Regions from separate parts of the Tardiphaga alba genome, predicted to be linked through region 1. Evidence: riboswitches for the same ligand, from Rfam matches in the RefSeq annotation. Region 1 holds a riboswitch; each other region holds the start of a gene.
The links. Region 1 has a riboswitch for cobalamin ahead of RPMA_RS02040 (ABC transporter ATP-binding protein). Riboswitches for the same ligand answer to the same signal wherever they lie in the genome.

Region 1 (3,299 bases):
GCGGGCCGTAGTTCAGGGTGCGATAGACGCGGCCGGGTTCGGCCGGATTGATCCGCACAGGATACATCTCGTGAAACGCCCGCGCCCCACGCGCGGCGAGCACGCCGATATCGCGCTCCTTGTAGGCGGCCGGCAATTGCTTCGAGGCCGACCAATTGTTGGTGACCTCGTGATCGTCCCACTGGCCGAAGATCGGCACATCAGCATTGAAGGCGCGCACATTGTCGTCGAGCAGATTGTATTTATGCGCCGCACGGAATTCATCGAGCGTCTCGGCGACTTTTGCTTTCTCCGGCACCAACGTGGTGTTCTTCCAGAGCGCCCCATCCGGAAGCTTTACTTCGGCGACCATCGGCCCGTCGGCATAGATCGTATCGCCATTATGCAGGAGGAAATCCGGATTGTGCTTGCGCATGGTGGCGAAGGTGACCATGCCACCGTCATCGGCATTGATGCCCCAGCCCTGCCCGGCGACGTCGCCGCCCCAGACGAAAGACACATCGCGCCGATCCGCCGGCGCGGTGCGGAAGCGTCCGTTGACGGGCTCGCCGACCACGCTCGTATGCGCGAGATCGCGGAAGCGCACGCGGTAGAAGATGTCCTGCCCCGAAGGCAGATTTTCCAGCAGCAGCTTTGCGGTGAAATCACTCTCCGGCAGCACATTCACCGGCGGCAGAGCACGTGCATGCTTGAAGGAATCGGTGGTCGCCACTTCCACCAGCATCTGCGCAGGGCGATCCGCCCGCGACCAGATCATGCCGCTATCGAGCCCGATATCACCGGACTGCACGCCATGCGACACCACCGGCCGATCCGCCGCACGGCTGAGCGAGGGCATCGCCAACACGCCGGCGCCAGCGGCAGCCGTGGTGAGAAAGCGGCGACGGGACACGCGGATGGCCATTGTGCTCTCCTGGGATCGCGATGGTGACGCAGAGGCTGTAAGCATCTCGCGCGACGACGCTGTGACAGGCTGCCGCAGCGTCCGCACTATGGCAGACTCGCGGCATTGACTCGCTCTGCCATTTCACAGAAACGTGGCGGCGACGGTTCCTAACGGACCAAAAGGGAATGCGGTGAGGCTCGTTCTTCCGACGATCCGATTCCGCGGCTGCCCCCGCAACTGTAAGCGGCGAGCCTGCGCCACATGCCACTGGATTTCCGTCCGGGAAGGCGACGCAAGGCATTGACCCGCGAGCCAGGAGACCTGCCGTCAGTCGTGGTCACACGCGAGCACATTGGGCGGGGTGTCCTGATGGAAGCCGAATTGCCTTCGCTTCGAATGGCAAAACGGTTTGGTTTGCGGTGACGTGCATCGTTATCGCGAGTCCTTCGGATGATCTCCTTCCTGTCCAGCTTCAGCACGGCGCCCCATGCTTGAGGCCATCACCGTCAAGAAGCAGTTCGGTGCCAAATGCGCACTCGACGATGTCTCGCTCAACGTACAGCCCGGCGATATCTATTGCCTGCTCGGCGCCAATGGCGCTGGCAAGACCACGCTGATCAATCTGTTTCTGAATTTCATTCAGCCGACAGCAGGTCGCCTGCTGATTAACAAGCGCGATGTCGCCGCAGAGCCGTTTGAGACCAAGCGGCTGCTCGCTTACATCCCCGAACAGGTCAATCTCTATCCGCAGCTGTCCGGCGTCGAGAATCTCGCTTTCTTTGCGACCCTTGCCATCGGTGAGGAATTACCCCGCGAACGCCTGCTCGAACTCCTGCAGGCCGCCGGCCTGCCGCTGCAAGCGGCCGACGATCGCGTCGGCACCTATTCGAAAGGCATGCGCCAGAAAGTCGGCATCGCCATCGCGCTGGCGAAGAACGCCAAGGCATTGCTGCTGGACGAGCCGACATCGGGCCTCGATCCGTCCGCCGCCAACGAGTTTTCCGAATTGCTGGTCAATGCCAGCCGCAATGGCGTGGCCATCCTGACGACGACCCACGACCTCTTCCACGCCAAACAGACCGGCACCCGTATCGGCATCATGCGCCGAGGCAAGCTCGTGCAGGAACTGAACAGCGCCGATGTCAGCCACGCGGATCTGCAGGCCCTCTATCTCGAACATATGAAAGCCTGACGTGATCCGCACCATCGCCCTCAAGGATCTGCGCGAGATCATCCGCGACGGCCGCATGCTGTGGGCTGCGGCGCTCATCATCCTGCTCTCCATCGTCGCACTGGCGTCGGGATCGATCCGGCAATCGCAGATCAATCACGAGCGCGCTGCCGGCCAGGCGCTGGATTATCAGGCTTGGCTGCAACAGGGCGAGCGGCATCCGCATGATGCCGCCGAACAGGGCATGCATGTGTTCAAGCCGGAGCCGCCGCTGGCGGTGCTCGATCCCGGCATCGAGCCCTTTGTCGGCTCCACCGTCTGGCTGCAGGCGCACCGCCAGAGCGAGTTGAAATTCCGGCCGGCGCAGGATGCCACCGGGCTGCAGCGTTTCGGCCAGCTCTCGCCTGCATGGATTGTGCAGGTACTGGTGCCACTGCTGATCATCGTGATCGGCTTCGGCGCCATCAGCGGCGAGCGCGAACGCGGCACGCTGCGGCAATTGCTGAGCATCGGCGTGCCCGCGCGGCAATTGCTACTCGGCAAGGCGCTCGCGCTCGCCGCCTGCGCTTGCGCGCTGGTGATTCCGGTCTGGCTGGTGTTCTCGGTCGTCGCCACCATCAGCCTGCCCTCCGCCGAGCGGCTCGATGTGGTCTATCGCATGCTCTGGCTGATTGCGGGCTATGGGCTCTATCTCGGCTTCTTCGTCTTCCTCACCATCGCGGTCTCCGCCATGGTGCGCTCGTCGCGCGCTGCCGTCGTGCTCTTGCTTGGCTTCTGGGTCGCAGCGACATTGATCGCCCCGCGCACTGCATCGGAAATTGCCAATGTGATCGATCCCACGCCGTCGCGGCTCGATTTCAACAATCACTTGTCGCACGACATCTCCGAAGCCGCAGGCGAGGCCTGGAAATCGAGTTTCGGCGTCAAGGAGCAATGGGATCCGTCTCTGCCGCTCAGCAAATGGGGCGCAGCGCTCAAGGTCGATGACCATGCAGGCTATGGCGTGCTCGACCAGACCTTCGGCAAATTGTGGGACACGTTCGAGCGCCAGCAGCGCTTCCAGCAATGGATCGGCCTCGTCGCTCCCGTCATCACGCTGCGCGGTTTTTCCATGGGCCTAGCCGGAACCGATTTCGCGCAGCACCGCGATTTCTCCACCGCCGCAGAACTGCAACGCCGCAAGATCCAGGAGATTGTCAGCGACGATCTCGTCGCCCATGCCGACACGCTCGGCAACGCTCA
Region 2 (3,299 bases), 1.5 Mb from region 1:
TCAGGAACGGCACGACGCCCTGGCTCTCGCCATTGGTGCCCTTGATATGCGCGCCCAACCCGCGCACGCGGGTCCAGTCATTGCCGAGGCCGCCGGAATATTTTGCCAGCAGCGCATTATCCTTCACGGCTTTGAAGATGCCGTCGAGATCATCGGCCACGGTGGTGAGGAAGCAGGAGGACAGCTGCGGCCGCTGGGTGCCGGCATTGAACAGCGTCGGCGTCGAGGCCATGAAATCGAAGGACGACAAGAGATTGTAGAATTCGATGGCGCGGGCTTCGCGATCGATCTCGCGCAGCGCGAGGCCCATGGCGACGCGCATGAAGAAGGCCTGCGGCAGCTCGATGCGGTTACCCCGACATGCAGGAAATAGCGGTCATACAGCGTCTGCAGACCGAGGAACTGGAACTGCAGATCGCGTTCCGGCTTCAATGCAGCGGCGATCTTCTTGAGATCGAAGCGCGCAAGCTCGGGATCGAGCAGTTCGGCTTCGATGCCCGTCTTCACATAAGCGCCGAAATACTCCGCATAGCGCGTAGCCATGTCGGCCTGCGAAGCCGAATTTGGCACGCCATGCACATAGGTCAGAACTTCGGTGCGCAGCTTGTCGAGCAGCAGGCGCGCGCTGACATAGGTGTAGTTCGGTTCCTGCTCCACGAGCGTACGCGCGGCCATGATGCCGGCCAGCGCCAGTTCGTCCAGCGTGATCCCGTCATAGAGATTGCGCTTCGTCTCCTCCAGCACCGGCGCTGCATCGACACCATCGAGACCAGCACAGGCTTCGTTGACGATCAGCGCCAGACGCGCGGCATCAAGCGGCACACGCGTGCCACTGGCGAGCGTCACATGTAGCGCAGGCACGGCCGGAACAGCGGCTGGCTTCGCGGCGGCTTCCTCGGCACGACGACGGGCACGCTCCTCGCGATACAGCACATAAGCACGCGCCACCTTGTGGTGCTCGCTGCGCATCAGCGCCAGTTCGACCTGATCCTGCACGTCCTCAATGTGGAAGGTGCGCCCCTCCCCGATCCGCCGCGTCAGCGCGGCAAAAACCTCGCCGGTCAGCTGCTCGACAGCTTCATGAACGCGGCGAGATGCAGCGGCGGTGTTGCCTTCGACGGCGAGGAAAGCCTTGGTCATGGCCACCGAAATCTTGCCGGCATCGAAGGGCGACACCGTGCCATTGCGACGGATCACCTGCATGGACGGCTCGCGCGCAGGCACGACATTCGATTCGGAGGGTTGATGGGCAAGCACGGCATCGTGGCCGTTGGCGAGAGCGTGAGACGTGGAAGGCATCGGCAGGACCCCGTGTGATGCATCAAGCTGTGGGGGCTGGGGCCGAAGGTGCGTGCATCACTGCCGGGCGGACGCGCGGCATTGCCTGCAAGCGACCGCTGGGACACCCCGCCCATGGACGTTTCTGGTGTCACGGCAGGTCTCCTGACTCGCAGATCAAGCGTTTGTTTCGGTCTTCCCGGAGCGGTGAGGCCCCAGTGACGTGGTCGAAACAAACTCTCTGCTTACAGTTGCGGGGGCAGCGCCGGCCTAGCTCCATCAGAGCGCACCGGCTTCCCTATTATCTACCAAGTCTTGCGACAGGGCGGACCATGACATCTACATTTGGTGTGACCCGCGGCGAAGTGTCAAGCGCGCTGTGAGTTTCCTGAAAAGAAATCAGGCGGGGCTGTTGGTACCGTGGACAACTGCCTGGCCAAGAACGGCACCCGCCCGCCCAGCATTGCCGCCAAGGGCGCGATGGACCCGTATGCCCACCATCAGCGCGACCAGCAACGTGGCCCCGAAACCGGTCGGTGCAGCGCCGAGAAACTGGTAGGCGATGAGCATGACGACGGCGAGACCCAGCAGCGGCAGCTCGTGACGCAGGAAGCCCTCGGACAATCCCACCCGCAGGATGAAGCCGGCTGCAATCGCCAGCACCATCACGTCATAAAGAAACAGATAAGGCGTCGCGAGCAGTGCGCCGATCGCCAATGCTGCCGCCTTCCACTCGTAGCGCGCATGGCTGCGCCACAGCCACACCAGCGTCGAAGCAACGATGGCGAGAAGACTCCAATGCAGCGCCCAGGCCAGCGTCTCGCTGCCATCGAAGTAACGCACCAGCGCGAAGATGCTCTGCATCTTGCCGAACGGCGCGCGGCCCTCGACAAGGAAGGCCTGCGAGAACATCGGCATCCAGTGGAAAAAGGCCTGCCAGCTTTCGGTGCCGAAGGCGAGCCACGACACGACCGCGAGCGACACCGTGGTCACACCGGCGCTGATGAAAACGCGCCATTGCGCGGCAGCGATCAGCACCAGCGGAAACAGCACGCCATATTGCGGCTTGTAGCTGAGCAGACCGAGGCAGATGCCGGCCAGGATCGGCCGCGTCGGCAGCAAGACCAGCGTGCCGCCGATCAATGCCGCAGTGAGAAAGCCGTTCTGTCCCACCAGAACATTGGTGAAGACGACAGGGATAGCAGCCGCGGCCAGCAAGCCGAACGGGCGCCCGACGATCGCGCGCATGACCATGAGATAAGGCACCGCGCTGACCATGGCCCATCCGACAAAAGCCACCGCATAGGGAAATTTCGCAAGCAGGGCCGCGACGAACAGGAATGGTGGCGGATAGTGCCAGGCGAAATTGCCGGGATAGCTCTGGCCGAGCACCGCGATTTGCAGCGTCTTCTGGATGTCCCAGTCATAGGCCCATGCGGGATGGCCATCGAGCACGAGGCGGCCGGCGGAATAGACATTGATGAAGTCAGTGGGCGCGCCCAGGCCGCTTGGTTCAAAGATCCATCCGCGCCCGAAATACATGAAGAAGGACGCGATCTGCAGGATCGCGAGAACGGCGCAGACGATCAGCAGCGCCGGAGGAATTGCTCCGCGCTGGGGCAACGTCATGTTCAAAGGCGTCGTCATGCGGTTCCCGGCACGGGTGAGGATGCAGGCGACAGTGCCGGGGGAAGTTTGAGGAAGGTTTAAGCCGCAACGCGCAGCCTTCCCGCCGTCATTGCGAGCGCAGCGAAGCAATCCAGAAAGCCAAGAGCTGGATTGCTTCGTCGCTTCGCCAAGGGGAAAGCGAAAGCTTTCCCTGACCTCTCAACGACGACTGGTTCTGATGCCCAAACAAAAACGCGGCCTTTCGGCCGCGTTTTGCGATTTGATGGATGATGGCGTTACGCCTGCGGCTGCGGCTCCATGCCCGAATCCGGGCGCGGGCGCGGCTTGCCGGCGGGCGGCACGGCCGAGGAACGCGGGGTCGAGGGTTCGAGCACCGACTCGCGGTTCGGCTT
Region 3 (3,299 bases), 1.8 Mb from region 1:
CGATGTCGCCGGGCGCGCAAGCCTTTGCCGCACATTCCTCGACAAGGCCGCCATCGAAACCGGCATCGCCGAATTCATTGACGATCACAGCGATGCGGCGGCCATCGGCTTGCGTCAGCAGCGAACGCAGCAGCGTGGTTTTGCCTGCGCCGAGAAAGCCGGTGAGGACGGTGACGGGAACGCGGGACATTCAGTTCTCCTGAAAACGCTTGAGCCAAAGCGGAAGGCCGGCAGCGACGAAAGCGACATTGTTGACGGCTGCGGCGATGGTTTGATTGAGACGGCCCTGCGCATCACGAAAGGCGCGGCCGATCGGCGTCTCGGGCACGAGGCCGAGGCCGACTTCATTGGACACGAAGACGATGGGATAGCGCGACACGTCGAGAAAGCGCACCAGACGCTTCGCCTCGACTTCGGGATCGCGCTCGGCCATCATCAGATTGGAGAGCCAGAGCGTCAGGCAATCGACGAGGACGACGCGGCCGATGGTGGATTCGCGTGTCAGCGTGTCCACCAGCGCCAGCGGCTCCTCGACGGTGATCCAGCCTTCGCCGCGCTGCTTGCGATGCTGCGCGATGCGCGCCTGCATCTCATCGTCGCCGGCCGTCGCCGTGGCGAGATAGACTTTTGTGAGCGACATCTCGCCGATCAGCCGTTCGGCGAAAGCCGATTTGCCGGAGCGCGCGCCGCCGAGGACGAGCGTGGTGCCGAGCGACGTCATTTCGGCGCCCTGCCGTCTTCCGGAGACCAGCGCAGCGGCGGCACGCGCGCCACCATGCCCTTGCGCAACACATCGGCGCGCTCACGCCATGGCACGAGCCCGTAGTCGGATTTTTGATAGGACTGCACGAAAGAGGCGACGGCATCCGGGCCGGTGTCCGTCACGAGATCGCCGAACAAGAACGTGTAGCCATCCTGGCTCGTCACCGCGACGGTGGTCGGCCGCTTGCAGACGCTGAGACATTGCACCGGCCGCACCATGACAGCGACATCGCGCTCATCGAGCGCAGCCGTCACCGCATCGAGCATCGCCGGGCCGACGACCGCACCATCAGCCGCCTTGCAATTCACGCAGACGCTCACCACCACCGGCGCTGAGGGCAGCGGGCGAGGCAATTCGGTGACACGGGAGTCATCAGGCAAGGTCGATGCGTTGCGATCCATCACGGGCTCAAATCAGACGAGCTTTGTTGGGTCGCGCGGATGCGGGCATCCACTCGCTCCCGTCCGGTGCACCCCGCCCCGACGACGCCTCCAAAGCACAGTTCATGACGGCAGGTCTCCTGGCTCGCGAGTCGGCGCCCGCTGCCGCCTTCCCAGCAGCTCCCCTATCGGGAACTCCCAGTGGCACCGGCTCGGGCTCATCGCTTACAGTTGCGGGGGCAGCGCCGGTATCGCACCGGCTTCCCTTTTCACCTTCCTCGCGGAAGGACCATCGCGGCGGACGCTATCTGCACCCACAGCCGGGGTCAACCACGGCCGGAACTGCGCAGCCACTGTTGACCGAAAGGCCATGGATGCGCGAGACAGACGGCCAAAGGAACCCGCATTTGACCTCTTTCAGCCCCCTCTTCCAGCCGCCGGCCCTCACGCCCCTCGATCCCGCAACCGAAGCCAGCCTTCGTGCGACCATCGACGGCAAGGCGAAGCCGCCGGGCTCGCTCGGGCGAATCGAGGAACTCGCTGTGCAACTCGGCATGATCCGCCATCCCGGCGAACCGCGCGGCGAGAAGGCTGTATTGTTGGTGTTCGCCGGCGATCACGGGCTCGTGGCCGAAGGCGTGTCGCAATATCCGTCCGCCGTCACCGTCGCGATGGTGATGACCTATCTCGCCGGTCGCGCCAGCGCCAATGCATTTGCCAAAGCCAATGGCATGGACGTCCGTGTCATCGATATCGGTGTCGCGGCTGAACTGCCGGTGCATCCCGGCCTGCGCGATGCAAAGGTGCGCATGGGCACGGCCAATGCCGCGCGCGAGCCGGCAATGACAGCGGGGCAAGCCACCGAGGCCCTGAACCACGGCATCCGCATCGCCATCGGCGAGATCAAAGCCGGCGCTGATATCATTGCGCTTGGCGAGATGGGCATCGGCAACACAGCATCCTCTGCACTGCTCGCTCATCGCCTCGCGCCCGCATCGCTCGACGACTGCATCGGCGTCGGCGCAGGTCAGGACGACGCTGGTATGAGCCGCAAGCGTATAGCTATCGAAATGGCAGCTGCGCGCAACGATGCGACGGCGCCGCTCGATGTGCTCATCGAATTCGGCGGGCTCGAAATTGCGGGCATGGCCGGCGCGATCCTCGGTGCCGCGTCGCAGCGACGGCCGGTGATCATCGATGGCTTCATCTCCAGCGTCGCTGCGCTGCTCGCGGTCCGACTTTGCCCGGAGGCCCGCGGCTACTGCGTATTCGCGCATCGCTCGGCCGAACGCGGGCATGATCTCGTATTGAACGCGCTCGATGCAAAGCCGCTGCTCGATCTCGGCCTGCGGCTCGGCGAAGGCACCGGTGCGCTGCTCGCCGTGCCGCTGGTGCGCGCCGCAGCGCGATTGCTTACCGATGTCGCCAGCCTCGATGACGTGCTGGCTGGGAAGATCTAGATGAGGCCGGATCCGCATCTGCTGAATGCGATCCGTTTCCTGACGGTGCTGCCGACGCCGCATTCGGACGAGGCGCCTGCGCCCGACTGGCTGGCGCGCGCGATGAAGTATTTTCCGCTGGTGGGTATCGGCATCGGCGCGGTGTCCGCATGCGTGTTGGTCGCTGCAAACATGGTGTGGTCGCCGACCATCGCTGCCATTCTGGCGGTGACGGCAAGCATCCTGCTCACCAGCGCATTTCATGAAGACGGACTCGCAGACACATTCGACGCCTTCGGCGGCGGCTGGACTGTCGAGAAACGGCTCGAAATCATGAAGGACAGCCGCATCGGCACTTATGGTGCACTCGCCCTCGGGCTCGGCACTACGCTGCGCATCGCCGCGCTCGCAACGCTCACGCCATGGATCGGCGCCGCCGCCCTCATCGCCGCCCACGCCGCCGCGCGGGTCATGCCTGCCTTCGTGATGAACCGCATGTCGCATAGCGGCGATCCCGCCAGCATGAAAGTGAGCTATGTCCAATCTCCCGTGCGTCGCACGGAGATCACCTTCGCATTGATCACCGCGGCACTGGCCGTGCTGCCGCTCATGCTGTTGGCGCCGCGCGGCGTTGTGATTGGCCTGCTGCTTGGCGCCGCCCTCGGCGCCCTGCTCGCGCGCTGGGCCAAGCGCCTGATCGGCGGCTATACCGGCGAT
Region 4 (3,299 bases), 2.5 Mb from region 1:
CCGGCATAGCTGCTGAACATTTCGCGCGCCCGTTCGGGCGAGACCGGCGCGGCAAGCTCCTGCGGATCGAGACCGCAGGCGATGATGGAGGGCCGCAGGAAATTGGCGTCGATACCGCTGATGCCACGCGTCAGCGCCACATCGTCGATGCCGCTATTGACCAGCATCGCCTTGTAGCCGTCGGATGACGCGCACTCTTCTGCGCCGATAAAGCGCGTGCCCATCAGGCCGAGATCGCAGCCAAGAGTTTGCGCGGCCCACAGCGCCTGCCCGTCGGAGACGCCGCCCGCCAGGAACAGCGGCCCGTCATAGAACGCACGAATGGCGCGGACGAAGGCCAGCCCGTTGGCCCAGCCGGTCTGCCCGCCCGCACCTGCCGTCAGCAAGGCCAGGCCATCCACGCCCTGCTTCAGCGCCTTCTCCGCATGGCGCACCGATGCGACATCGGCGATCACGAAACAGCCGATCTCCTGCAGCGGCCGTACATATTTTTCCGGCGCGCCGGTGCTGACCAGCACGATCTCGACCTTGTGCATGGTCAGGATTTTCAGATCCTCCTGCAGCTTGTCCGGGTCCGAGCGTGCGAGGATGTTGGCGCAGTATGGCGCGTCGTAGCGGCCGGCCGCGGCGATGCCGTCCTTGATCTCGTGGAGCCAGCGATCGAGTTGATCCGGTGTGCGCGCGTTGACGGTGGGAAACGAACCGATCACGCCGCTGCTGCAGCTCGCCGCCACCAGCGCCGGCACGGAGATGCGGAGCATCGGCGCCACCATCACGGGCAGCCGCAGGCGGGCACGAAGCTGGTTGAATTTCTCTGACATCAGCACTTCCGACTTTCTTGTTGATCTTGTCATTGCGATCGACGCGCGCGGCGCAGCCGTGACCGCATCCTAATACGCGCGGCGCATGAGCGAAGCGAAATTCGCCCCACAGCGAATGTCCACGTCGCGGAATGGCACCCGCGCTGCGATGTCAATCTTGCACGCGCCCGCGAAAGCCACGAATATCCCCGCCAATCAAAAACGCCTTTCGGGGAGCTTTCACGCCCATGCAGTTCGATGACGTCATTCTCGGCCGCCGGAGCATCCGCGGTTACAAGCCTGATCCGGTGCCGCAGAAGCTGATCGAGGAAATCATCAATCTGGCGATGCGCGCGCCGTCGTCGATGAATACGCAGCCATGGAATTTCTACGTCATCACCGGCGAGCCCCTGAACAAGATCCGCGCCGGCAATACCGAGCGCATGGTCGCCGGCATTCCGCAGTCGCGCGAATTCCGCACCGGGCAGCCATTTGCAGGCGCGCATCGCGACCGTCAGGTCGGTGTTGCCAAGCAGCTGTTCGCAGCGATGGGGATCGCGCGCGACGACAAGGAGATGCGGCAGGACTGGGTGCTGCGCGGCTTCCGCCAGTTCGATGCGCCGGTTTGCATCATCGTGACTTATGACCGCGTGCTGGACGGCAGCGACGATACGCCGTTCGATTGCGGCGCCGTGGCCACCGCCCTCGTCAATGCCGCCTGGTCGCGCGGGCTCGGCGCCGTCATCAACAGCCAGGGCATCATGCAGTCGCCGGTGGTGCGCGAGCATGCGGGGATCGCCGACGACCAGATCATCATGAAGAGCATCGCGCTCGGCTGGCCCGATGACACATTCCCTGCCAATGCCGTGGTGTCCGAGCGCAAATCGGTGGCGGAAGCGACGCGGTTCGTCGGCTTCACATAATGTGGCGAAAGCGGACAGCGCGTGTTGCGAGGCAAACACGATCAACAGGGATGCCGTCCGGCATCGCTCTGCTTCTCTTGACACCCCGCTACCATCATCCTTAACGTGCAGCCGACGGTCCCCCGCAAGGGATTAAAAGGGAATGTGGTGCGAGGCGCGTTGCGACGGGCCTCAATGCCATAGCTGCCCCCGCAACTGTAAGCGGAAAGCCTCTCATCAGATGCCACTGGGAAACTCGGTCCCGGGAAGGCGATGCGGAGGCGACGACCCGCGAGCCAGGAGACCTGCCGTCAATCGTGGTCACACGCGAAGATGTCGGTCGGGGAGTACAGACATATGTTCATCGGAGACTCCCAGAGTCTCACGTGAACCTCGTTCGCTGTGACGTGCCACTGACGTCACCACCGAGGTTTCACTCATGTCGTCCGCCTTCCGTCCATCGCCCACTCACGGGCGCTTCCTGCTCAGCTCCTGCATCCTTGCGCTGTCGCTCGGTGCTGGCGCCGCGCAGGCCCAGCAAATCGCCTCGCCGAACCTTCTGCCTCCCGTCGAGATCGTCACGCCCCGGCCGAATGCCGCAACGGCGCAGCCGGCGCAGACCCGCACCCGGCGCGCCGCCCGCCGGCCTGCGCCCCCTGCGGAGACCGTCACGGCCGCACCAAACCCCTTCCCGCCCGTGGTGATCAGCCCGACCGGCATCGCGACCTCCGTCGATCGCGTCGCAAGCTCGGTCAGCGTCGTCACGCAGAAGGACATCGAGACCCAGCAATATCGCGCGGTGCCCGATGTGCTCGCCACCATTCCGGGCCTCAATGTGGTGCAGACCGGCGGCCCCGGCGGCCAGACCTCGGTGTTCATGCGCGGCACCAATTCCAACCACACCAAGGTGCTGATCGACGGCATCGATGTCGGCGATCCCTCGACGCCGAACGGCGCGTTCGACTATGCGAACCTGCTGACAGCGAATGTTCAGCAAATCGAAGTGCTGCGCGGCCCGCAAAGTGGCCTCTATGGCTCCGATGCGATCGGCGGCGTGATCTCCGTCATCACCCGCAAGGGCGAAGGCCCGGCCCGCGTCTCCGGCACATTCGAGGCCGGCTCGTTCAACACCTTCAACCAGAATATCGGTCTCAGCGGCTCGAAGGACAATGTGAACTACGCCTTCAGTGTCGCTCATCTTCATGCCGGCGATGTCCCCGTCACGCCGCAGCAGTCGCTGCCACCTGGTCAGCGGGCGATCGGCAACAATTACGACAACAAGACCATTTCCAGCAAAGTCGGCGTCGATCTGAACGAGAACCTGACCATCAATTCGGTGCTGCGCTACACCGATGCGCTGCTCTATTTCACCGGCGACGACTTCAACTTCCCGAGCGCACCCAATCCCACCCAGAGCTCGCACGCCGTGCAGCAATTCGCCACCCGCGAGGAAGCCGTGTGGACGGCGCTGGATGGTCGCATCCGCAGCTATTTCGGCGTCAACTATTCGAACAACAACCGGTTTGACCGTTCGCCCACATCGGCAACGCCGAGCAGCAGCACCGGCGACCGGCTGAAATTCGACTGGCACACGGTG

Region 2: linked by a shared signal. The riboswitch ahead of RPMA_RS22815 (ribonucleoside-diphosphate reductase subunit alpha) and the one ahead of RPMA_RS02040 (ABC transporter ATP-binding protein) in region 1 are both predicted to bind cobalamin.
Region 3: linked by a shared signal. The riboswitch ahead of RPMA_RS21350 (DUF1636 family protein) and the one ahead of RPMA_RS02040 (ABC transporter ATP-binding protein) in region 1 are both predicted to bind cobalamin.
Region 4: linked by a shared signal. The riboswitch ahead of RPMA_RS13915 (TonB-dependent receptor plug domain-containing protein) and the one ahead of RPMA_RS02040 (ABC transporter ATP-binding protein) in region 1 are both predicted to bind cobalamin.

What each region holds. Positions count from the first base shown of each region.
Region 1 covers NZ_CP036498.1:419,506-422,804, reverse strand. Annotated here, with positions in the region: gene RPMA_RS02045 (alkaline phosphatase D family protein) at 1-904, opposite strand, end outside; cobalamin riboswitch at 1,031-1,229, shown strand; gene RPMA_RS02040 (ABC transporter ATP-binding protein) at 1,374-2,078, shown strand; gene RPMA_RS02035 (ABC transporter permease subunit) at 2,080-3,299, shown strand, end outside.
Region 2 covers NZ_CP036498.1:4,766,081-4,769,379, forward strand. Annotated here, with positions in the region: partial or broken gene RPMA_RS22815 (ribonucleoside-diphosphate reductase subunit alpha) at 1-1,203, opposite strand, end outside; cobalamin riboswitch at 1,417-1,628, opposite strand; gene RPMA_RS22820 (glycosyltransferase family 87 protein) at 1,678-2,925, opposite strand; gene ftsH (ATP-dependent zinc metalloprotease FtsH) at 3,183-3,299, opposite strand, start outside.
Region 3 covers NZ_CP036498.1:4,471,853-4,475,151, forward strand. Annotated here, with positions in the region: gene cobW (cobalamin biosynthesis protein CobW) at 1-190, opposite strand, end outside; gene cobU (bifunctional adenosylcobinamide kinase/adenosylcobinamide-phosphate guanylyltransferase) at 191-721, opposite strand; gene RPMA_RS21350 (DUF1636 family protein) at 718-1,164, opposite strand; cobalamin riboswitch at 1,257-1,452, opposite strand; gene cobT (nicotinate-nucleotide--dimethylbenzimidazole phosphoribosyltransferase) at 1,551-2,603, shown strand; gene cobS (adenosylcobinamide-GDP ribazoletransferase) at 2,604-3,299, shown strand, end outside.
Region 4 covers NZ_CP036498.1:2,920,847-2,924,145, reverse strand. Annotated here, with positions in the region: gene RPMA_RS13925 (NAD(P)H-dependent flavin oxidoreductase) at 1-821, opposite strand, end outside; gene RPMA_RS13920 (nitroreductase) at 1,049-1,723, shown strand; cobalamin riboswitch at 1,822-2,029, shown strand; gene RPMA_RS13915 (TonB-dependent receptor plug domain-containing protein) at 2,142-3,299, shown strand, end outside.